One region of the Pseudomonas sp. TMB3-21 genome, then DNA from elsewhere that is predicted to be linked to it. Evidence: predicted binding sites of a transcription regulator. Region 1 holds the regulator's gene; each other region holds the start of a gene.
What was found. Region 1 encodes sigma-54, which starts transcription at its own class of promoters, with help from an activator protein. Its sites were predicted from a motif close to ANTGGCATNNANNTTGCTNT; they were not measured.
Positions count from the first base shown of each region.

Region 1 (5,272 bases):
AGACCCCGGTGGTCGAGCGGCGCGCGAAGAATCTCGGTATTCCCCATCTGTATCAGGGCCGGGAAGACAAACTGGTGGTGCTGGACGAGCTTCTCGCTCAGCTCGACCTGAGCTATGAACAAGTAGCCTACCTCGGTGACGACCTGCCGGATTTGCCGGTGATCCGCCGCGTCGGCTTGGGCATGGCAGTGGCTAACGCCGCCAGCTTTGTGCGTGAAAATGCCCACGGCATCACCCAGGCCCGTGGTGGCGAAGGTGCCGCTCGCGAATTCTGCGAATTGATCCTGCGCGCCCAGGGCCGTCTTGATGCGGCCAACGCCGCGTACCTGTGAGCCAACTATGCTGAGCAAGAAATTTCGCAACACCCTGATGTTCAGTTGCATCGCCGCTATATTTGCAGCGGTCGGCTACTGGAACATCAGCCCGGAACGCTTCCTCGACAAGCCAGTGGCCAAGGTCGATGAAACCGAAATCGACTATTACGCGATCAACGCTCACAGCGTTCAATTCCTGCCGGACGGCAAGCTGCAATACGAAATGACCTCCGACAAGGTCGAGCATTTGAAAGCGACCGAAGTAACGCTGTTGACCAATCCGGACTTGAACCTGTATCGCGGCACCCAGTTCCCGTGGCATGTTCAGAGCGAGCGTGGCGAGGTCAACCCGGACGGCACTCAGGTCGAGCTGATTGATTCGGTGCGGATCACCCGATTTGATGAAAAAGACCGTAAGACCCTGATTACTTCCACCCGCATGACAGTGTTCCCGCAGCGGCAATATGCGGAGACCGCTCAACCCGTTAGAATCGACGGCGCTGGCGGTGTCTCGACTGGTAACGGAATGAAAGCGTATTTAAAAGAAAGCAGGATACACCTGCTATCGAACGTAAGAGGACAGTATGAGGCTCGTTAAAACTCTCCCTATTTTGCTCGGTCTGAGCGCAGCACTGGGAAGCGTGAGCGCCTGGGCTCTGCCGGACGATCAACAGCAGCCTATCCGCATCCAGGCGGACGATGCCCAACTGGACGACAAGAACGGTATTGCCACCTACAAGGGTGACGTGATCATCACCCAGGGCTCGATGAAGGTCACCGGAAATACCGTGACCATGACCCGCACCCAGGCCGGTGACATCGACGTGGTCACTTCGGTGGGCAACCTCGCCTACTTCGAGCAACTGCAAACGGCCGGCGACACCAAGCCGGTGCAGGGCTACGGGGTGACTATCCAGTATCACGCCTCGCAAGACCGCGTCGTGCTGATCGACCGCGCCAAGGTCATCGACAAGGATGGCAACATCACCCAGGGCGAAAAAATCGTCTATGACACCAACAAAAAGCTCGCCAGCGCCGGTCGCGCTACGGGCAGCAAGGTCACCGAGTCGCGTCCGCGCATTGACATGGTGATCCAGCCGAAGAAGAAAACCGAAGAGCAGAAGGCCCCTTAATGGCAACTCTGAAAGCCCAGCATCTGGCCAAGAGCTACAAGAGCCGCCAGGTCGTGCGCGACGTCAGCCTGTCCATCGAAAGCGGTCAGATCGTCGGCTTGCTTGGCCCTAACGGCGCCGGCAAAACCACCTGCTTTTACATGATCGTGGGCCTGGTTCAGGCCGATCAGGGTCGCGTACTGATCGACGATCTGGACGTCAGCCACCAGCCAATGCACGGTCGAGCGAAGGCCGGTATCGGCTATCTTCCGCAGGAAGCGTCGATTTTCCGCAAACTCTCGGTGGCCGACAACATCATGGCCATTCTCGAGACCCGCAAGGAACTCGACAAGACCGCGCGCCGCAAGGAGCTGGAAAGCCTGCTGCAGGAATTCCATATCAGCCACATTCGTGACAACCTCGGCATGAGCCTGTCCGGTGGCGAACGCCGTCGCGTGGAAATCGCCCGTGCCCTGGCCACCAATCCGAAATTCATCCTCCTCGACGAACCCTTCGCCGGTGTGGACCCGATTTCCGTTGGCGACATCAAGCAAATCATTCACCACCTCAAAGCCAAGGGCATTGGCGTGCTGATTACCGACCACAACGTTCGTGAAACCCTGGATATCTGCGAAACAGCCTACATCGTAAACGATGGCCAACTGATCGCCGAGGGTGACCCCGCCACCATCCTGGCCAACGATCTGGTGAAGGAAGTGTATCTGGGCCACGAGTTCCGCCTGTAAGCGCTGAGGTGTCTGGCTGGTCGTCCAAGCGCCTGGAGCACTGAGCACCTCTGTGTGTTTTATTGTTACTGCGCTCTAGGCAAACACTTCAGTTTCAGGCATATAATTTGCTTAAGTTTGGCGCTTCGGCGCCCTGTAGTGGATGGCGCATGCGCGCCGGCGAATAAGGTGTTAAGCCCCTGCCATGAAACCATCGCTAGTCTTGAGAATGGGCCAGCAGCTGACGATGACACCGCAGCTGCAACAGGCCATCCGCCTGCTCCAATTGTCGACCCTGGACCTGCAACAGGAAATCCAGGAGGCGCTGGAGTCCAATCCGATGCTCGAACGTCAGGAAGAAGGCGACGATTTCGATAACGCCGACCCTTTGGCCGACAAGGTCGAACAGCCGCCCAACGCCGATGTTTCGGAACCCTCCTATCAGGAAACCGCCCCGACGGTGGATAACCTCGAGGAAGGGGACTGGAACGAGCGCATTCCCAACGATCTCCCGGTCGACACTGCCTGGGAAGACGTTTACCAGACTAGCGCCAGCAGCCTGCCGAGCAATGACGACGACGAGTGGGATTTCACCACCCGCACCTCCGCCGGCGAAAGCCTGCAGAGCCATTTGCTGTGGCAACTGAACCTGGCGCCAATGTCGGACACCGATCGCCTGATCGCCGTGACCCTGATCGACTGCATCAACAACCAGGGCTACCTGGACGAAACCCTCGATGAAATCCTCGAGGCCTTCGATCCCGAACTGGACATCGAACTCGACGAGATCGAAGCCGTTCTGCACCGCATCCAGCAATTTGAACCGGCCGGTATCGGCGCCCGCAATCTCAGCGAATGCCTGCTGCTGCAATTGCGCCAGCTGCCAGCCAGGACGCCCTGGTTAACCGAAGCCAAGCGGCTGGTCAGCGATTACATCGACATGCTCGGCAGCCGCGATTACAGCCAGCTGATGCGCCGCATGAAGCTCAAGGAAGATGAACTGCGCCAGGTGATCGAACTGGTACAGAGCCTCAACCCGCGCCCGGGTTCGCAGATCGAGTCCAGCGAAGCCGAATACGTCGTGCCGGATGTGATCGTGCGCAAGGACAGTGAACGCTGGCTGGTGGAGCTGAATCAGGAATCGGTGCCCCGACTGAGGGTCAACGCCCAATACGCCGGGTTCGTCCGTCGCGCCGACACCAGCGCAGACAACACCTTCATGCGCAATCAGTTGCAGGAGGCGCGCTGGTTCATCAAGAGCCTGCAGAGTCGCAACGAAACCCTGATGAAAGTTGCCACCCAGATCGTCGAGCATCAGCGCGGTTTTCTGGAATATGGCGACGAAGCCATGAAGCCGTTGGTGCTGCATGACATCGCTGAGGCGGTGGGCATGCACGAATCGACGATTTCCCGGGTGACCACGCAAAAATTCATGCATACCCCTCGGGGCATTTATGAACTGAAATATTTTTTCTCCAGCCATGTCAGCACCTCCGAAGGCGGTGAATGCTCGTCCACGGCGATTCGCGCAATCATCAAAAAACTGGTTGCGGCGGAAAATCAGAAAAAGCCGTTGAGTGACAGCAAGATCGCTGGTTTACTGGAGGCACAAGGCATTCAGGTGGCTCGCCGCACCGTCGCCAAGTACCGCGAGTCCCTCGGGATCGCGCCTTCGAGCGAACGCAAGCGGTTGATGTAGAGTCACGTTACAGCGTTCCAGTGGCAGGCAACCCAGCCTGCCGCTTTATGCACTGGCAACGAAGGAGAAGCTGTATGCAAGTCAACATCAGTGGACACCAACTGGAAGTGACCGAACCTCTTCGCACCTACATCGGCGAAAAACTCGACCGATTAGAGCGGCATTTCGACAAGATCACCAACGTGCAAGTCACGATGAATGTCGAAAAACTGCTACAGAAAATCGAAGCCACACTGCATATTCCCGGCGGAGAAGTAGTCGCCAACGCTGAGCATGCGGATATGTATGCCGCCATCGACCTGCTGACTGACAAGCTGGATCGCCAACTCAAAAAGCATAAGGAAAAGACCCAGAGCCTCCTCCAGGGCGCGACCGGTCGTTAACACCCCCAATCCATGATCCGACTAGAAACCATCCTGACCCCCGGCCGTTCCCAAGTGAACGCGCCGGGTGGCAGCAAGAAAAAAGCCCTCGAACAGATCGCCAACCTTATCCACCGCGAAGTGCCGGATATGGCAATGCAGGATGTCTTCGAGGCTCTGGTTGCCCGTGAAAAACTCGGTTCCACCGGTTTTGGCAACGGCATTGCCATCCCTCACTGCCGTCTCAAGGTTTGCACCGCACCAATCAGTGCGCTCGTTCATCTGGAAGCCCCCATCGATTTCGACGCCATCGACGGTGCCCCGGTAGACCTGCTGTTTGTCCTGCTGGTCCCGGAAAAGGCAACCGATGCTCACCTGGAGTTGCTTCGCCAGATCGCCAGCATGCTCGATCGCAAGGAAGTGCGGGAAAAACTGCGCAGCGCTCCGAGTAATGAAGCCTTGTATCAGGTTGTCCTGGACGAGCAAAACGGGCACTAATCATGCGCATGATCATCGTCAGCGGCCGCTCCGGCTCAGGTAAAAGTACCGCGCTCGCCGTTCTCGAAGACAGCGGCTACTACTGCATCGATAACCTGCCTGCCGGGTTGCTGCCGGAACTGGCCGAACGGGCGCTGATTCACACCGAGCTGGCGCAGCCGCTGGTTGCGGTGTCCATCGACGCGCGGAATCTGCCGAGTCATTTGTCGCGCTTTCCGGAACTGCTCGAAGAAGTCCGCAGCCGTCACATCCAGTGTGATGTCCTGTACCTGGATGCCGACGAAGAAACCTTGCTAAAGCGCTTCTCGGAAACCCGTCGGCGCCACCCCCTGAGCAGTGCCGATCGCTCGCTGGCCGAAGCGATCAGCGATGAAACCAAACTGCTCGGACCGATTGCCGACCTCGCTGATCTGAAGGTCAACACCACCAATCTCAACCTGTACCAGCTGCGCGATACCATCAAGCTCCGCTTGTTGAATCAGCCGGAGCCTGGCACTGCGTTTCTGGTGGAATCCTTTGGTTTCAAGCGCGGCATGCCGGTCGACGCCGATCTGGTATTCGA
Region 1 is NZ_CM142718.1:648,162-653,433, forward strand. Features, by position in the region: gene ACYZTS_RS03105 (KdsC family phosphatase) at 1-332, shown strand, start outside; gene lptC (LPS export ABC transporter periplasmic protein LptC) at 340-912, shown strand; gene lptA (lipopolysaccharide transport periplasmic protein LptA) at 899-1,447, shown strand; gene lptB (LPS export ABC transporter ATP-binding protein) at 1,447-2,172, shown strand; gene ACYZTS_RS03125 (RNA polymerase factor sigma-54) at 2,357-3,850, shown strand; gene hpf (ribosome hibernation-promoting factor, HPF/YfiA family) at 3,925-4,233, shown strand; gene ptsN (PTS IIA-like nitrogen regulatory protein PtsN) at 4,246-4,710, shown strand; gene rapZ (RNase adapter RapZ) at 4,713-5,272, shown strand, end outside.

Region 2 (5,272 bases), 1.1 Mb from region 1:
CAATCGACTCGCCAACAGTGTTTTCCCGGTGCCTGGCGGTCCACTGAACAAAAGGTTGTGAGCACCTGCCGCTGCGATCAGCAATGCGCGTTTGGCGGAGATTTGTCCCTGCACTTCATTCAGGTCGGGGTAGGGTTTGCTGGCATACAGCAGGCCGTTGGAGACGTAGGGCTCGACTGGCTTGTGGCCATTGAAATGCGCGACCGCTTCCAGCAAATGATCCACTGCAAATACCTTCAAGCCTGACGCGAGGCAGGCCTCCTCGGCATTCGCCCGAGGCACCATCAGCGAACGCCCGGCTTTGCGCGCCGCCAAGGCAGCCGGCAGCACTCCCCGCACGGCACGCACCGCGCCGGACAATGCCAGTTCTCCGAGACATTCGATGTCATCAAGCGTGACCGTCGGCACCTGCACGCTGGCGGAAAGGATGCCCAGGGCAATCGCCAGATCAAATCGTCCGCCATCCTTGGGTAAATCCGCAGGGGCCAGGTTCAACGTGATCCGTCGCGCCGGAAATTGCAGGCCGGAATTGATAATCGCACTGCGCACCCGGTCCTTGCTTTCCTTCACGGCCGCTTCCGGCAAACCGACCATCGTCAGCGAAGGCAAGCCGTTGGCCAGATGGACCTCGACAGTAACGGCAGGCGCATCCACGCCAATCTGGGCGCGGCTGTGGACGATGGAGAGGGACATGGTCGTTCCTTGAGCTGAAGAGCACCGCTTCCTGCGGTTTTTTCAAGGGTAGTCGGGGGTTGAGGGTTTGGCGTGTCAGTGTAAGGCCCAAACTTTCGCAGGATGTTGCAAATACAGTCGACGCAATTCAGCGGGCAGAAAAAAACCGCCATTCAGGCGGTTTTCGGCGACAAGAGTTTAAAGTCTTCCACCAGCCAGTACGCCGGAAGGCTCCAGTTCTTTGCCGCGGATTGCCGCAACTTCTAGGAAGCGTCGCTGATTTGCCGACACGGTTCCAGCTAAACGTAGCGCCTCGGTATGGAATTCGAAGGCAGACAACAGCTTCGCTTTTCTTTTTTGGTTCATCGAACGCCTCATGTTGGGCCCACCTGTGAATTGATGTTATTGGCCATCCAGATAAATGACAAGACGCTGGGTTTCGTCGAAGGCGAACCCGAGTTCCAGATAATAGGAGACAACGTCAGGGTCTGGATCCTGTATCTCGATCTCACTGCAGCCAACCATCCGCGCATAAAATTCGGTTGCTAATAGTGCCATGGGGGCTATCCACCCTCGCAAAGGATGCGCTCTGTTCGGATGACCTTGGAGGAGAATGACCTTTATGCAAATTGTGCTTCTTCTCGGCGTTGCGTAGCACAAACCGCATAAGACATCTCCATGCCAGACGGACAGGTCAAAACCCTTGGAGTCCTTGCACTTCCAGTCCGGGATTTTGTCCCATGGGTAGAAGACTGTTCCTGTCCACCTGTGACAGGCCTCGATGGCAGCGCAAGTGATCGGATCGAACCTGACCACCGAAGCATCAATGTTGAGGCCAATATTTGCGCAAGTTTTGGCGAAGGTTTTATGCGCTAGCTTTCGCGCGTTCGATTTGTAAGTTTGGTCTCGAAGCTCCGTACCTTTTCCTTTTCGTCTCATCGCTGTTATCTGGTGGGATCAGGCGGTGGACGATAAAAGATGGCGACATTGTTACGTAATCAGGTACTGGAACCACGGTCTGTAGGACAGTACTTAGAAAACTGTAGGGCATCAGAAGGCAGGAAACAGGCTGTAGGAATGGCGTAGTTGTAGGCGTGCGCTAACGTTGCCAGCGTATGTTCGCCCAATAATTTGCGTGGAGCCGGAAGATCAAAAGATCGCAGCCTGCGGCAGCTCCTACCGGAAATTTCTGAAATGGCCAGTGGACTGAACGGATCCTGCACCCCCCGGATGTCGGCCTTACTCGCTCGGCGGAATCAAACGCGCTTCCAGTTCAGCCACCTTCGCTTCCAGGCTCTCCAACCGCGCCCGGGTCCGCGCCAGTACAACCATCTGACTATCAAATTCTTCGCGGCTCACCAGATCCAGTTTGCTGAATCCGCTCTGCAGCAGTGCCTTGAACTGGCTTTCGATTTCGCTTTTCGGCAATGGTGTGTCGCCGCTGAAAAGGCGCGAGGCGGTGCCGGTCAGGGCGTCGAGGAAGTCTTTGGGCGCGAGCATGGCTGATGTCCTGGAAACAATGGCGGGCAGTGTACCACGCAGTGTCTATAGTCAATTCCGAACGCCGGCCATGCACGCTTTTCGCGCATGCGGATAGACGGCGTCGCACTGTTGTTGTGCGTTACCGCCAGTGGTCGCCCGCAAGCAGATGATCAACCCAGGCCAATCCATTGAATTTCGCGGGTTTATGCGAGATGGCAAGCTTTCTGCTTAGTCGCAAGGGACCCATGCACTGATGCAGTCGAAGTGACGAATGCAGTGCGCCAAGCGAAACGGGGGAAGTGTTTCGTGCGGAGTGGTTAGCTGGCGTCGGACGGTCGATGCAGGCCGACGACGCGTTACAAAGCCAGGCACTGCGCTTAGACTTAAGCCGGGTTTGTTTTCCTGGGGCAAGTCCACCAATTCGGGAGAGAGTTTTCATGAAGCTAGTCACTGCCATCATCAAGCCGTTCAAGTTGGACGACGTGCGCGAGTCGCTGTCCGAGATCGGCGTGCAGGGCATTACCGTCACTGAAGTCAAAGGCTTCGGGCGGCAGAAGGGTCACACCGAGCTGTATCGCGGCGCTGAGTACGTGGTCGATTTCCTGCCGAAGGTGAAGATTGATGTCGCCATTGACGACAAGGATCTTGACCGGGTTATCGAGGCGATAACCAAGGCGGCCAATACCGGCAAGATCGGTGACGGCAAAATCTTCGTGGTCAATCTGGAACAGGCGATTCGCATCCGTACCGGCGAAACCGATACCGACGCGATCTAAGCCGCCACAAACCCAACGCCCCAGGAGAAAACAATATGACTCTGCGTAAATTCGCAGGGCTAGGAGCCCTGTTGTCCCTCGTAATGCCCAGCCTGGCTATGGCGGCAGACGAAGTGGCGGCCCCAGTCCTCAATTCCGGCGATACCGCCTGGATGCTGACCTCGACAGCCCTCGTGCTGTTCATGACCATTCCCGGCCTCGCGCTGTTCTACGGCGGCATGGTTCGCTCCAAAAACATTCTTTCCGTGATGATGCAGTGCTTCGCCATTACCGGTCTGATCAGCATTCTGTGGGTCATTTATGGCTACAGCATCGCGTTCGACACCACCGGTATGGAGCAGGGCGTCGTCAACTTCAACTCGTTCTTCGGCGGCATGGGCAAGGCGTTCCTCGCTGGTGTCACGCCGTCGAGTGTGACCGGTCCTGCGGCGCTGTTCCCTGAAGCGGTGTTCATCACCTTCCAGATGACCTTCGCCATCATCACCCCGGCGCTGATCGTCGGTGCCTTCGCCGAGCGGATGAAATTTTCCGCGATGCTGATCTTCATGACCATCTGGTTCACCCTGGTCTACGCGCCGATTGCGCACATGGTCTGGGCCGGTAACGGCGGCCTGATGTGGGACTGGGGCGTGCTCGATTTTGCTGGCGGCACCGTAGTGCACATCAACGCCGGTGTGGCGGGGCTGGTAGCGTGCATCGTGCTCGGCAAGCGTAAAGGTTTCCCGACCACGCCAATGGCACCGCATAACCTTGGTTACACCCTGATGGGCGCGGCCATGCTGTGGGTTGGCTGGTTCGGCTTCAACGCCGGTTCCGCCGCGGCTGCCAACGGCACGGCCGGTATGGCGATGCTGGTGACTCAGATCGCAACGGCTGCTGCTGCACTGGGCTGGATGTTTGCCGAATGGGTCACCCACGGCAAGCCAAGCGCACTGGGTATTGCTTCGGGTGTGGTCGCCGGTCTGGTTGCGATCACTCCGGCCGCTGGCACGGTAGGCCCGATGGGCGCACTGGTGATCGGTCTGGCAGCGGGCGTGGTGTGCTTCTTCTGCGCCACCACCCTGAAACGCAAACTCGGCTACGACGATTCGCTGGACGCCTTCGGTGTCCACGGGATCGGCGGTATCCTCGGCGCAATCCTCACCGGTGTCTTCGCCGCACCATCGCTGGGTGGCTTCGGCACCGTTACCGATATCGCTGCACAAGTCTGGATTCAGTGCAAAGGCGTAGGTTTCACGGTGATTTACACCGGTATCATCACTTACATCATTCTCAAGGTGCTGGACGCTGTCATGGGTCTGCGTGTTACCGAAGAAGAAGAGGCAGTCGGCATCGACCTGTCGCTGCACAACGAACGCGGCTACAACCTGTAAGACACGGCTAAAAAATCTGCCCGGCTTGCCGGGCATTTTTTTGCCTGAAATTTGTCTCTGAAGTCATGGCTGAAAGGTTTTTTCGTACATGTACGGCAGCGTTTACGACAGGCGTTTTTCTACGGCCAAAGGCTTACATGATTGAAGGATTATTAGGGCCTTTGTTTTTTCCCAGAGCGCGCTAGAATGCGCCCCGAACGTGCGGAGAACTGTATGTGGCGACAGACGCTGATTACTCTGCGGGCACGGCCCCGGGGCTTTCATCTGGTAACGGACGAGTTACTCGCCGGCTTGCCTGAACTCAAGGCATGTCGGGTCGGTCTGTTGCATTTGTGGCTGCAGCATACCTCGGCGTCGTTGACCATCAACGAGAACGCCGATCCGGCGGTACGTCGCGACTTCGAACGATTTTTCAATCGGCTGATCCCACAAGGACCAGTCGACTATGAGCATAACGACGAAGGCCTGGACGACCTCCCGGCGCACTTCAAGGCCAGCGTGCTTGGCTGTCAGCTCAGTTTGCCGATTTCGGCAGGCCGACTGGCGTTGGGAACCTGGCAAGGCGTTTATCTGGGCGAGCATCGTGATCATGGCGGTGCCCGTAAAGTCCTCGCCACCTTGCACGGTGAAGGGGCATAAGCCGCTGGTTGCCAGCGGTTGTAGAATTTTCTCCGGCAGCCGTCGACAGACGGCGAAGCTGGGCTATAACTAATCTGCTTTTCGCAAGTCATGAGGTAGAACATGAGCGACGATGATCTGGAAAACGACGAACTCGAAGTAGGCGACGACGACGAAACCGAGGAAGGCCTTGAAGTGGCAGCCGAAGACGTCGCCGAAGACGACGGCGGTGAAACGCCCGCTCCGGCCGCCAAAGGCAAGGCCAAGGCTGCGGTATCGGTCGATGAGCTGCCGAGTGTCGAAGCCAAGAACAAGGAGCGTGACGCCCTGGCCAGGGCCATGGAAGAGTTC
Region 2 is NZ_CM142718.1:1,766,631-1,771,902, forward strand. Features, by position in the region: gene ACYZTS_RS08135 (YifB family Mg chelatase-like AAA ATPase) at 1-693, opposite strand, end outside; gene ACYZTS_RS08140 (hypothetical protein) at 871-1,038, opposite strand; gene ACYZTS_RS08145 (hypothetical protein) at 1,075-1,230, opposite strand; gene ACYZTS_RS08150 (accessory factor UbiK family protein) at 1,912-2,172, opposite strand; gene glnK (P-II family nitrogen regulator) at 2,592-2,930, shown strand; gene ACYZTS_RS08160 (ammonium transporter) at 2,966-4,303, shown strand; gene ACYZTS_RS08165 (secondary thiamine-phosphate synthase enzyme YjbQ) at 4,517-4,942, shown strand; gene sutA (transcriptional regulator SutA) at 5,045-5,272, shown strand, end outside.
Region 2: a site for sigma-54 is predicted at 2,366-2,385, ahead of glnK (P-II family nitrogen regulator). Genes of this name have one in related genera too.

Region 3 (5,272 bases), 770 kb from region 1:
TGGCAGTGGTGAAATCGGAGCGGTTGAGGTTCAGCGTCAGGCTGTTGCCCTGGTTGAAACCGCTCGGCACTGCCCGTTCCACCGAAGCGCCGCCGGGAATGCGACCGGCCGATGGCACGTTTACAGTGATCTTCGAACCATCGCGGCCTTCGGCATCAAACCCGCCAACGACCAGGTTGCCTTGAGCAATCGCGTAAACGTTGCCGTCGATACCCTTGAGTGGCGTCAGCAGCAAGGTGCCGCCGCGCAGGCTCTTGGAGTTACCGATCGACGCAACAGTGATATCGACCTGCTGACCTGGCTTGGCGAACGCCGGTAAATCGGCACTGATCGACACGGCGGCGACGTTCTTCAACTGCACGTTGCCCGAGCCCGCCGGCACTTTGATGCCGAACTGCGAGAGCATGTTGTTGAACGTCTGCAGCGTGAATGGCGTCTGCGTCGTCTGGTCACCCGTACCGTTGAGCCCGACCACCAGGCCGTAACCGATCAATTGGTTGGACCGCACGCCGGAAATACTGGCGATGTCCTTCAACCGCTCGGCTTGAGCGTTGAAGGCTGCGCAGAGCATCAGGGCAGCGACGGTGAGACTTCTGAAATTCAACGTAGCCACCTAGAAAGGGAACAGCGGGCTGAGGAAGAAACGGTCGAACCAGCCAGGCTGACTCGCATCGGCAAAGGCACCGGTGCCCGAGTAGGTGATACGTGCATCGGCAACGCGGGTCGACGACACGGTGTTGTCGGTAGCAATGTCATCTGCACGCACCAGACCGGCAATCCGCACCAGCTCATCGCCGGTGTTGAGGGTCAGCCACTTCTCGCCGCGCACGGCGATGATGCCGTTGGGCAATACATCGGCAACAGTCACGGTGATCGAACCGGTCAGGCTGTTGCTCTGGCCGGACTTGCTGTCGCCGTTGCTGGAGCGGTCGGCGCCGTAGCCAGCGTTCAGGCTCAGGTCGCCGCCACCGATTGGGTTATTGGTGGTGAGGCTGGAGCCGAACAACGACGTGAGGCCGACACTGGTGTCGCTGCTTTTATCGATTTGCGAGTTGGCATTCTTGCTCGCCTGCGTGCGCTCGTTCAGGGTGATGGTGATGATGTCACCGACCCGGAATGCCTTGCGGTCGCTGTACAGGTTCTGTTCGAAACCGGCCTGATAGATCGAGCCATTATTGGCCGCAGCCGGCAGCGGCGTGCGCGGCAACACCGGGGCGTAGTAAGGGTCATTCGGCTTGGGCGGCGGCGCGACGCAGCCCGCCAGCGCGGTGATCCCACTCAGTGCCAGAACAGATACAAAGCGATTCATGACCCTACCTCACGGTGTTGCTGGCGACCGCATGGCCGCCCAAGACTTGATTACAGATTCTGCGTTACGAACGAGAGCATCTGGTCGGCGGTGGAGATCACCTTGGAGTTCATCTCGTAGGCGCGCTGAGTGGTGATCATGTTGACCATCTCTTCAACGGTGCTGACGTTGGACGTTTCCAGGGTGTTCTGCAGCGTGGTACCGAAACCGGCGAGGCCCGGCGTGCCGACTTGCGGCGCGCCACTGGCGGCGGTTTCCAGGAACAGGTTGTTGCCCACGGCTTGCAGACCGGCCGGGTTGATGAAGTCGGCGGTTTGCAGGTTGCCGATCACCTGAGCAGCGGGGTTGCCGGCGACGGTGACCGAAACGGTGCCGTCCTTGCCGACGGTGAAGGTCTGCGCGTCGTTGGGAATGACAATCGCCGGTTCCAGCGCGAAGCCGCTGGAGTTGACGATCTGACCGTTCGAGTCGAGGTGGAAGGTACCGTCACGGGTGTAGGACGTGGTGCCGTCCGGCTGCAGAATCTGGAAGAAACCGCGACCGTCGATGGCCATGTCCAACGGCTGCTCGGTAGTTTGCAGGCTACCGGCGTTGAAGTTTTTCTGCGTGCCGACAATGCGCACACCGGTACCCACTTGCAGACCAGACGGCAATTCGCTGTCCTGGGTCGACTGAGCGCCTGGCTGGCGTTTGATCTGGTACAGCAAGTCCTGAAACTCGGCGCGGTCACGTTTGAACCCCGTGGTCGACACGTTGGCCAGGTTGTTGGAAATGGTGGTCAGGTTAGTGTCCTGGGCGGACAGACCTGTTTTGGCAACCCACAGAGCCGGAAGCATTCGATTCTCCTCGTGCGCCTGTTTAACGGCGCGACGTTGTGATGATTATTAGAGTTGCAAGACCCGAGCCATGGCCTGGTCGTCTTCTTTGGCGGTATTCATCATCTTGATGTGCAGTTCGAACTGCTTCGCCAGCGCCAGCACCGAGGTCATTTCTTCCACGGCATTGACGTTGCTCGATTCGAGAAATCCGGACACCAGTTTGACGTTGGCATCGGCTTGCGCCGGCTGGCCGTCCTTGGTGTGGATCGAGCCATCGAGGCCCTTGGTCATGTTCTTGAAATCCGGATTGACCAGTTTGATCCGGTCGACTTCCGCCATCACGCGCGGACCTTCGCCCATCGCACGGATGCTGACGGTACCGTCTTCACCGATTTCGATCTGCTGCTCGGGCGGCACGGAAATCGGCCCACCGTTGCCCATCACCGGCATGCCGTTGCCGGCGCGCAATACGCCGAGCGCATCGATGTTCAGGCTGCCGGTGCGCACGTAGCTTTCGCCACCATCCGGGTTTTGCACAGCGAGCCAGCCATTGCCCTGCACGGCGACATCGAGTTCACGTCCGGTTTGCACCAGCGCACCTGGAGAGAAGTCAGTGCCCGGCCGTTCCGACAGCGCAAACGCACGCGCCGGAAAGCTGTCGCCAAACACCGGCATCGAACGCGCCTGCTCCAGGTCTTTCTGGAAACCGTTGGTAGAGATGTTCGCGAGGTTGTTCGCGTGAGCCTTCTGCGCCAGTGCATTCTGGCTGGCGCCGGTCATTGCCACATAAAGGTACTTGTCCACACTCATTCCTCTGCATGCCGGACGTTTGCCGCCCACTGCTGTACTGCTGAGCCTTAAGCAATTTGCAGACCAACTTTTTTCTGGCAGCGCGAGGCCCGGCAAACGCTGGGCCTGAGGGGATCAGAGGAGTTTTGATAATTGTGCCGAAGACGAAAAACCGGCGCTGTTATGCCGCTTACGGCAAGCGCCGACCGCTTGCAGCCAACACAGAATCCCTGTGGCGAGGGGGCTTGCCCCCGTTCGGTCGAGAAGCGGCCGCAAAACCGGCCGATGCGTTACTTGGCAGTATTCGCTTGCTGCATATCGGGCTGCTTCGCAAGCCGACGGGGGCAAGCCCCCTCGCCACAAAAGCCCCACCGCCGCAGGGTCAGGTGTTGTCCTTGCCCACTGCATACTCACGCAATTTATTGGCAATAGTCGTATGCGAAACGCCCAAGCGCTTGCCCAGTTGCCGGCTACTGGGATGCTCGGCATACAAACTCTCCAGCACGGCTTTTTCAAAGCGCCCGACTATCGCGTCCAACCCGCCCTCCAGCGAAAAATCGCCAAGCGGCTGACGCACGCCGTAATCCGGCAGTCGGATATGTTCTGCCTTGACCGTACCGCCGTCGCACAGGGAAACCGCCTGGAACAGCACATTTTCCAGCTGCCGAACGTTGCCCGGCCAATGGTAATGACTGAGCCGCTCCATCGCCGCCGGCGCCAGTTTCGGCAGTGGGCAACCGATCTGCCGACTGGCCTGATCGAGGAAGTGATCGACCAACGGCGTCAGACCATCGAGGCATTCGCGCAACGGCGGGATGTGCAACGACAGCACATTGAGGCGGTGATACAAATCCTGACGAAATTCTCCGCGGGCGCACAGTTCGGACAGGTCGACCTGCGTCGCGCAGATAACTCGTACATCCAGATAGACCTCTTCATCACTGCCTACACGGCGAAAGCATCCATCCTGCAGAAATCGCAGCAATTTCACCTGCAAGCGTGGGCTCATTTCGCCGACGCCGTCGAGAAACAGCGTACCGCCCGCCGTCAGTTCCAGCAGGCCGAGCTTGCCTTCGGCACGGGCGCCTTCGAATGCGCCGGGGCCATAGCCGAACAGCTCGGTCTCGGCCATTGATTCCGGCAGCCCCGCGCAGTTGAGTGCCATCAGTGGCGACTGCCCGCGCGGACTGGCCAAGTGACAGGCGCGCGCCAGCAGTTCCTTGCCGGTGCCGGTTTCGCCTTCTATCAATAACGGCGCATCCAGTGGCGCCATGCGCCGGGCCTCGCGCACCACCGCCGCCATCACCTTCGAGCTTTGAAAAATGCTGTCGAAACCCCGCAGCTCCTGCTTGCGCACATTGTAGATTCGTTCCCCGACCCGATCGGCGCGGTGCAGGGTCAGCACCGCACCGGCCATGGCTTCGCTGTCGTCATGCTCGGATTGCAGCGGTGCGATATCAGCGAGAAACACGTCACCGTTGACCTTCACCCGCATGCCATTGATCCGCGATTTGTTGGCGCGCACCAGTTCCGGCAAGTCAAAATCCTCGGCATAGCGCGACAACGGAATCCCCGGCACCTCATCCACACGCACGCCGAGCAATTGCGCCGCCGCGCGGTTGGCCGCCACGATGGAACCGCCCATGTCGATCGACAACACCGGGAACTCCAGAGCACCGAGCAAGGCGTTCAGCTCCATATGCCGACGTTCGCTGGGCATCAGCCCTACCCGCTTGACGCCAAATACCCCACCAATCGATTCGAACTTCGGACGCAGCGCCTGGAACTGAATGTTGATCAGGTTGGGACAATGCAGGTAGATCGCATTGCCATGCTCACCGCCCACCTCACCGCGAGCGACGTTGATGCCGTACTCGACCAGCAGGTTGAGAATGTCGCGCAGGATGCCGATGCGGTTCTGGCAATGAACTTTGATACGCATATAAAACGCCTGAAAAGCGGGAAATAAGTATTGCCACACGCAAAACATGTGGGAGCGGGCTTGCTCGCGAAAGCGGCGACGCATTCAAAATTGATGGTTCAGACAGACCGCTTTCGCGAGCAAGCCCGCTATCACAGTATTTTTGCGAAAGGCCGAATTTCTCTGTCAAGATTATGTGACACGCGCGGACCTTTTCAAACCTGAATATCTCAACAACTGCGCCATCAGACTCGAATCGTAACGAATATTTTACGGAATTCAGCGATTTCTCCTACGCGCAGCACGCTGCATGTGCTGCAACCCCGCACCCGATGAGGTACTTCTAAGTCCAAAGCAGGACATAACAAGAACGATATCCCCTAGCAGGAGAGCAGCATGAAACAGACGCAATACGTGGCTCGCGAGCCCGATGCG
Region 3 is NZ_CM142718.1:5,563,571-5,568,842, forward strand. Features, by position in the region: gene ACYZTS_RS25465 (flagellar basal body P-ring protein FlgI) at 1-571, opposite strand, end outside; gene flgH (flagellar basal body L-ring protein FlgH) at 614-1,309, opposite strand; gene flgG (flagellar basal-body rod protein FlgG) at 1,360-2,145, opposite strand; gene ACYZTS_RS25480 (flagellar basal body rod protein FlgF) at 2,194-2,931, opposite strand; gene ACYZTS_RS25485 (sigma-54-dependent transcriptional regulator) at 3,299-4,858, opposite strand; gene phhA (phenylalanine 4-monooxygenase) at 5,234-5,272, shown strand, end outside.
Region 3: a site for sigma-54 is predicted at 2,986-3,005, ahead of ACYZTS_RS25480 (flagellar basal body rod protein FlgF). Genes of this name have one in related genera too.

Region 4 (5,272 bases), 1.2 Mb from region 1:
AGCCCCAACGGCAGAGATTTTCTGCCAGACCTCAATTCGAGGTCAACGCGATAAATACAGTCAACAAGTGAGGGCAACACCCTATGAGAAGACTTAAGCGTGATCCGTTGGAAAGAGCATTTTTGCGCGGATATCAATACGGCGTTGGTGGCAAATCCCGTGAGCTTTGCCCATTTACTCTACCGTCGGTACGTCAAGCCTGGATTAACGGCTGGCGAGAAGGACGCGGCGACAACTGGGACGGTATGACCGGCACTGCGGGAATCCACAGACTCAACGAACTTCACGCCGTCGGCTGACACAGGGCTTAACACTCCGACACGACAATCTGATTACGTAACGACTTACCACGCACGCCCCATCCGGGCGGCGGGCTTCGGCCCAAGGGCTCCTTCGAGGAGCCCTTTTTTATGCTTTGGAAACGCGGTCACATGTAGCAGCTGTCGAGCACCGCGAGGCTGCGTCCGGCGGCGACGCCGCCGTGAAACCCGCCAATGCGATCAATCTGATGAACCGTGGGTGCAGAACTTACGACTGCTTCGCAGCCGGACGCAGCCTCGCAAGCTCGGCAGCTGCAGGTCAGCGCAGCGCTGCTATCGCATCCACGGACTCACGAATCAACGCCGGGCCTTTGTAGATGAAGCCGGAATAAATCTGCACCAGGCTCGCACCGGCAGCGATCTTCTCAGCCGCATGCTTGCCTTCGGTAATGCCGCCCACGGCAATGATCGGCAAGCGACCGGCCAATTCTGCGGCCAGCACTTTCACGGTATGCGTGCTCTTCTCGCGCACCGGCGCACCGGACAGACCGCCCGCCTCGTCGCCGTGCTCCATGCCTTCAACGCCGACGCGACTCAGGGTGGTGTTGGTCGCGATCACCGCGTCCATTCCGGTTTCAAGCAGCGCTTGCGCGACCTGTGCGGTTTCCTCGTCGGTCATGTCCGGGGCAATCTTGATAGCCAGCGGTACATGTCTGCCGTGGCGCAGCGCCAGTTCCGCGCGGCGGGTGGCAAGGTCCGCCAGCAGTTGCTTGAGCGAATCGCCGAACTGCAGGCTGCGCAGCCCCGGGGTATTGGGCGAGCTGACGTTGACCGTGACGTAACTGGCGTGGGCGTAAACCTTGTCCAGGCAGATCAGGTAATCATCGACAGCACGTTCGACCGGCGTGTCGAAATTCTTGCCGATGTTGATGCCCAGCACACCTTTGTATTTTGCAGCTGCCACCCGCGCCAGCAAATGATCGACGCCAAGGTTGTTGAAGCCCATGCGGTTGATGATCGCCTCGGCTTCCGGCAGACGGAAAATCCGTGGTTTCGGATTACCCGGCTGCGCACGCGGAGTGATGGTGCCGATTTCGACAAAACCGAAACCCAGTTGCGCGAAACCGTCGATGGCCGCGCCGTTCTTGTCCAGACCGGCCGCCAGCCCCACCGGGTTCGGGAAATCCAGGCCCATTACGGTCACCGGCACTTTCGCTGGCGCCTTGCTGAGCATGCCATTGAGGCCCAAACGCCCGCCCGCGCCAATCAGGTCCAGGGACAGATCGTGGGAGGTTTCCGGGGAGAGTTTGAACAACAGCTGACGGGCCAGGGAGTACATGGGCGGCGTGGTCTCGAGTGCGGCGAAATGAGGCGGCGATTATAGCCGGGCATCACCGTCGTGCGCGAGGCGCGCAGCTAAATCCACCGGCACTGGCATATGCCTTGCACCAGTCACTGCATCAGCACTCATGCCAACGACGGGATGAGTCGAAAGACAATGGCGTCGTCACAAGGCTCGGTTCTCGCGGGAGCCTGGGACGGCGTTTTTTTTGGAAGGTGTTTGCTCATGAAACAAACCACAGCCGGCCCGTTGGCCTGGGTCAACGGCAGCGACGCCCCGGAAAAGACCGAAATCAACCTCGGCTTCATGGCCCTCAGCGACTGCGCCTCGCTGGTGGTCGCAGCCACCCAGGGCTTCGCTCAGCCCTATGGGCTGAGCTTGAATCTCAAGCGCCAGTCGTCCTGGGCCAACCTGCGCGACAAACTGGTCAGTGGCGAACTCGACGCCGCGCACAGCCTGTACGGTTTGATCTACGCGGTGCACCTGGGCATCGGCGGCGTGACCTCCACTGATATGGCCGTGTTGATGGGCCTGAACCAGAACGGCCAGAGCATCAACCTGTCCCATGGCTTGCAAGCGCTGGGCGTGACCGGTCCTGAAGCACTGGAACGACACGTGCACCAAACTCGCCCAAAACTGACCTTCGCCCAGACCTTCCCGACCGGCACCCACGCCATGTGGCTGTATTACTGGCTCGCGAGCCAGGGCATTCATCCACTGCACGATGTCACCAGCGTGGTGGTGCCGCCGCCGCAAATGGTCGCGCACCTGCAGGCCGGGCGCATCGATGGCTTTTGCGTTGGCGAGCCCTGGTCTGCCAGCGCAGTGCAACACAACCTCGGGTTCACCATGGTGACCACGCAGACCCTCTGGCCGGATCATCCGGAGAAGGTGCTGGGTTGTACCCGCGCCTTTGTCGAGCAATACCCCAACACCGCGCGCGCGCTGGTGATGGCGATTCTCGAAGCGAGCCGCTTTATCGAACAAAGCACCGAAAATCGTCGCAGCACTGCGCAGTTGCTGAGCGCGCCGGAGTTCCTCGACGCGCCGCTCGACTGCATCGAACCACGCCTGCTCGGCGATTATGACGACGGTCTCGGCAATCGCTGGCAGGACCCCCACGCGCTGCGCTTCCACGGTAATGGCGAGGTCAATCTGCCTCATCTGTCCGACGGCATGTGGTTCATGACCCAGTTCCGCCGCTGGGGATTATTGCGCGACGATCCGGACTACCTCGCGGTGGCCCGGCACGTGCAGCAACTGGACCTGTACCGGGAGGCCGCCACCGCTGTCGGGGTTGCCGCCAACGTGGCGGACATGCGCAGCAGCCAGTTGATCGACGGCAAAATCTGGGACGGCTCCGACCCCGTCGCGTATGCCCAGAGCTTCAAGCTGCACGCCCTGAGCGACAGCTCCGCCCTTCTCGCCCGCCGCTGACAGGAGATTGCGAACATGCTGCGTATCCTGCTGATCAACGACACTGCGAAAAAAGTCGGGCGCCTGAAAGCGGCGCTGACGGAAGCCGGGTTCGAGGTGATCGACGAGTCCGGCCTGACCATCGACCTGCCCGCGCGCGTCGAAACGGTGCGCCCGGACGTGATTCTGATCGATACCGAGTCACCGAGCCGGGACGTGATGGAGCAAGTGGTGCTGGTTTCCCGCGACCAACCGCGGCCGATCGTAATGTTTACCGACGAGCACGACCCGAATGTGATGCGCCAGGCGATCAAGGCCGGGGTCAGTGCCTACATCGTCGAGGGTATTCACGCACAACGTTTACAGCCGATTCTCGACGTCGCCATGGCACGCTTCGAAAGCGACCAGGCCCTGCGTGCGCAACTGCATGCCCGCGACCAGCAACTGGCCGAGCGCAAGCGAATCGAGCTGGCCAAGGGCATGCTGATGAAGATGAAAGCGTGCAATGAAGAAGAGGCCTACACCCTGATGCGCCGTCAGGCGATGAGTCGCCAGCAGAAGCTGATTCACGTGGCGGAGCAAATTATTGCGATGAGTGAGTTGCTCGGCTGAAGCCGGGTGACACCTGTCAGATCCCTTCGCGAACGATAGCCGCCCCGTAGGAGCCGGCTTGCTGGCGATGCGGGCACCTCGTTGTGTCAGCCATACCCCTTCGATGTTGATCGCCAGCAAGCCGGCTCCTACAGATGGACGACCCGGTTTCAAAGGGTTGGCACAAATCTCGCTATGTAATCACCACAGGTAACCAACGGCGGTTGCCCCACCCACGACAAAGACGTCGCTCACCTTGTTTGCCTCACGGCGAATCGGGTGGCGGCGTTTTTTTGTTTTGGCCCCGCGACACGGGGTCGGTGGTGCGGCCGGGCCGGCGCCCCACTCGCAAGCTCATGACTCTTTTCGAGACGACCAACCGCTGAGGTGCGCGATGAATTCAAGCTTCTGGAAATCCGGCCATACCCCGACCCTGTTCGCAGCCTTTCTCTATTTCGACCTGAGTTTCATGGTCTGGTATCTGCTGGGTCCGATGGCGGTGCAGATCGCCGCCGACTTGCAGTTGACCACCCAACAACGCGGCCTGATGGTCGCCACGCCGATTCTGGCCGGCGCCATACTGCGCTTCATCATGGGCATGCTCGCTGATCGCCTGTCGCCGAAAACCGCCGGGCTGATCGGCCAGGTGATTGTCATCTGCGCCCTGTTCGTCGCCTGGATGCACGGCATTCACAGCTACGAACAAGCGCTGCTGCTGGGGCTGTTCCTCGGCATGGCTGGTGCATCCTTCGCCGTCGCCTTGCCGCTGGCCTCGCAGTGGTATCCGCCGCAGCATCAGGGCAAAGCCATGGGCATTGCCGGTGCCGGCAATTCCGGGACGGTGCTTGCCGCGCTGATCGCCCCGGTGCTGGCGGCCGCGTTCGGCTGGAGCAACGTATTCGGCTTTGCGCTGATCCCGCTGATTGTGACCCTCATCGTCTTCACCTGGCTGGCCAAAAACGCCCCCGAGCGGCCGAAAGCCAAGTCAGTCGCCGACTATTTCAAAGCCTTGGGCGACCGTGACAGCTGGTGGTTCATGTTTTTCTACAGTGTCACCTTCGGCGGTTTCATCGGCCTGGCCAGCGCCCTGCCGGGCTACTTCAACGATCAATACGGGCTGAGCCCGGTCACCGCAGGTTACTACACCGCCGCCTGCGTGTTTGGCGGCAGTCTGATGCGCCCCTTGGGCGGCGCGTTGGCCGACCGCTTCGGCGGCATCCGCACCCTGTTGGCGATGTACACCGTCGCGGCGATCTGCATTGCGGCCGTGGGCTTCAACCTGCCGAGTTCCTACGCGGCACTGGCCCTTTTCGTCTGCACCATGCTGGGTTTGGGTGCGGGTAACGGGGCGGTTTTCCAGCTGGTCCCGCAGCGCTTTCGTCGGGAGATCGGCGTGATGACCGGCCTGATCGGCATGGCCGGCGGCATCGGCGGTTTCGCACTGGCCGCCGGCATGGGCGCGATCAAGCAGAGCACCGGCAGTTATCAACTGGCGTTGTGGTTGTTTGCCAGCCTCGGCGTGCTTGCCTGGTTCGGTCTGCACGGTGTGAAACGTCGCTGGAGAACGACTTGGGGCTCGGCCGCCGTGACGGCGGCGCGGGTCTGAACACTGAATGAGCCTGCAACTGAGTTTCGCCGAAGCCAGCGCCACCGGTCCCCGCGA
Region 4 is NZ_CM142718.1:5,177,244-5,182,515, forward strand. Features, by position in the region: gene rmf (ribosome modulation factor) at 84-299, shown strand; gene ACYZTS_RS23570 (quinone-dependent dihydroorotate dehydrogenase) at 580-1,599, opposite strand; gene ACYZTS_RS23575 (CmpA/NrtA family ABC transporter substrate-binding protein) at 1,828-3,039, shown strand; gene ACYZTS_RS23580 (ANTAR domain-containing response regulator) at 3,055-3,630, shown strand; gene ACYZTS_RS23585 (nitrate/nitrite transporter) at 4,004-5,215, shown strand; gene ACYZTS_RS23590 (protein kinase domain-containing protein) at 5,223-5,272, shown strand, end outside.
Region 4: a site for sigma-54 is predicted at 1,691-1,710, ahead of ACYZTS_RS23575 (CmpA/NrtA family ABC transporter substrate-binding protein). Genes of this name have one in related genera too.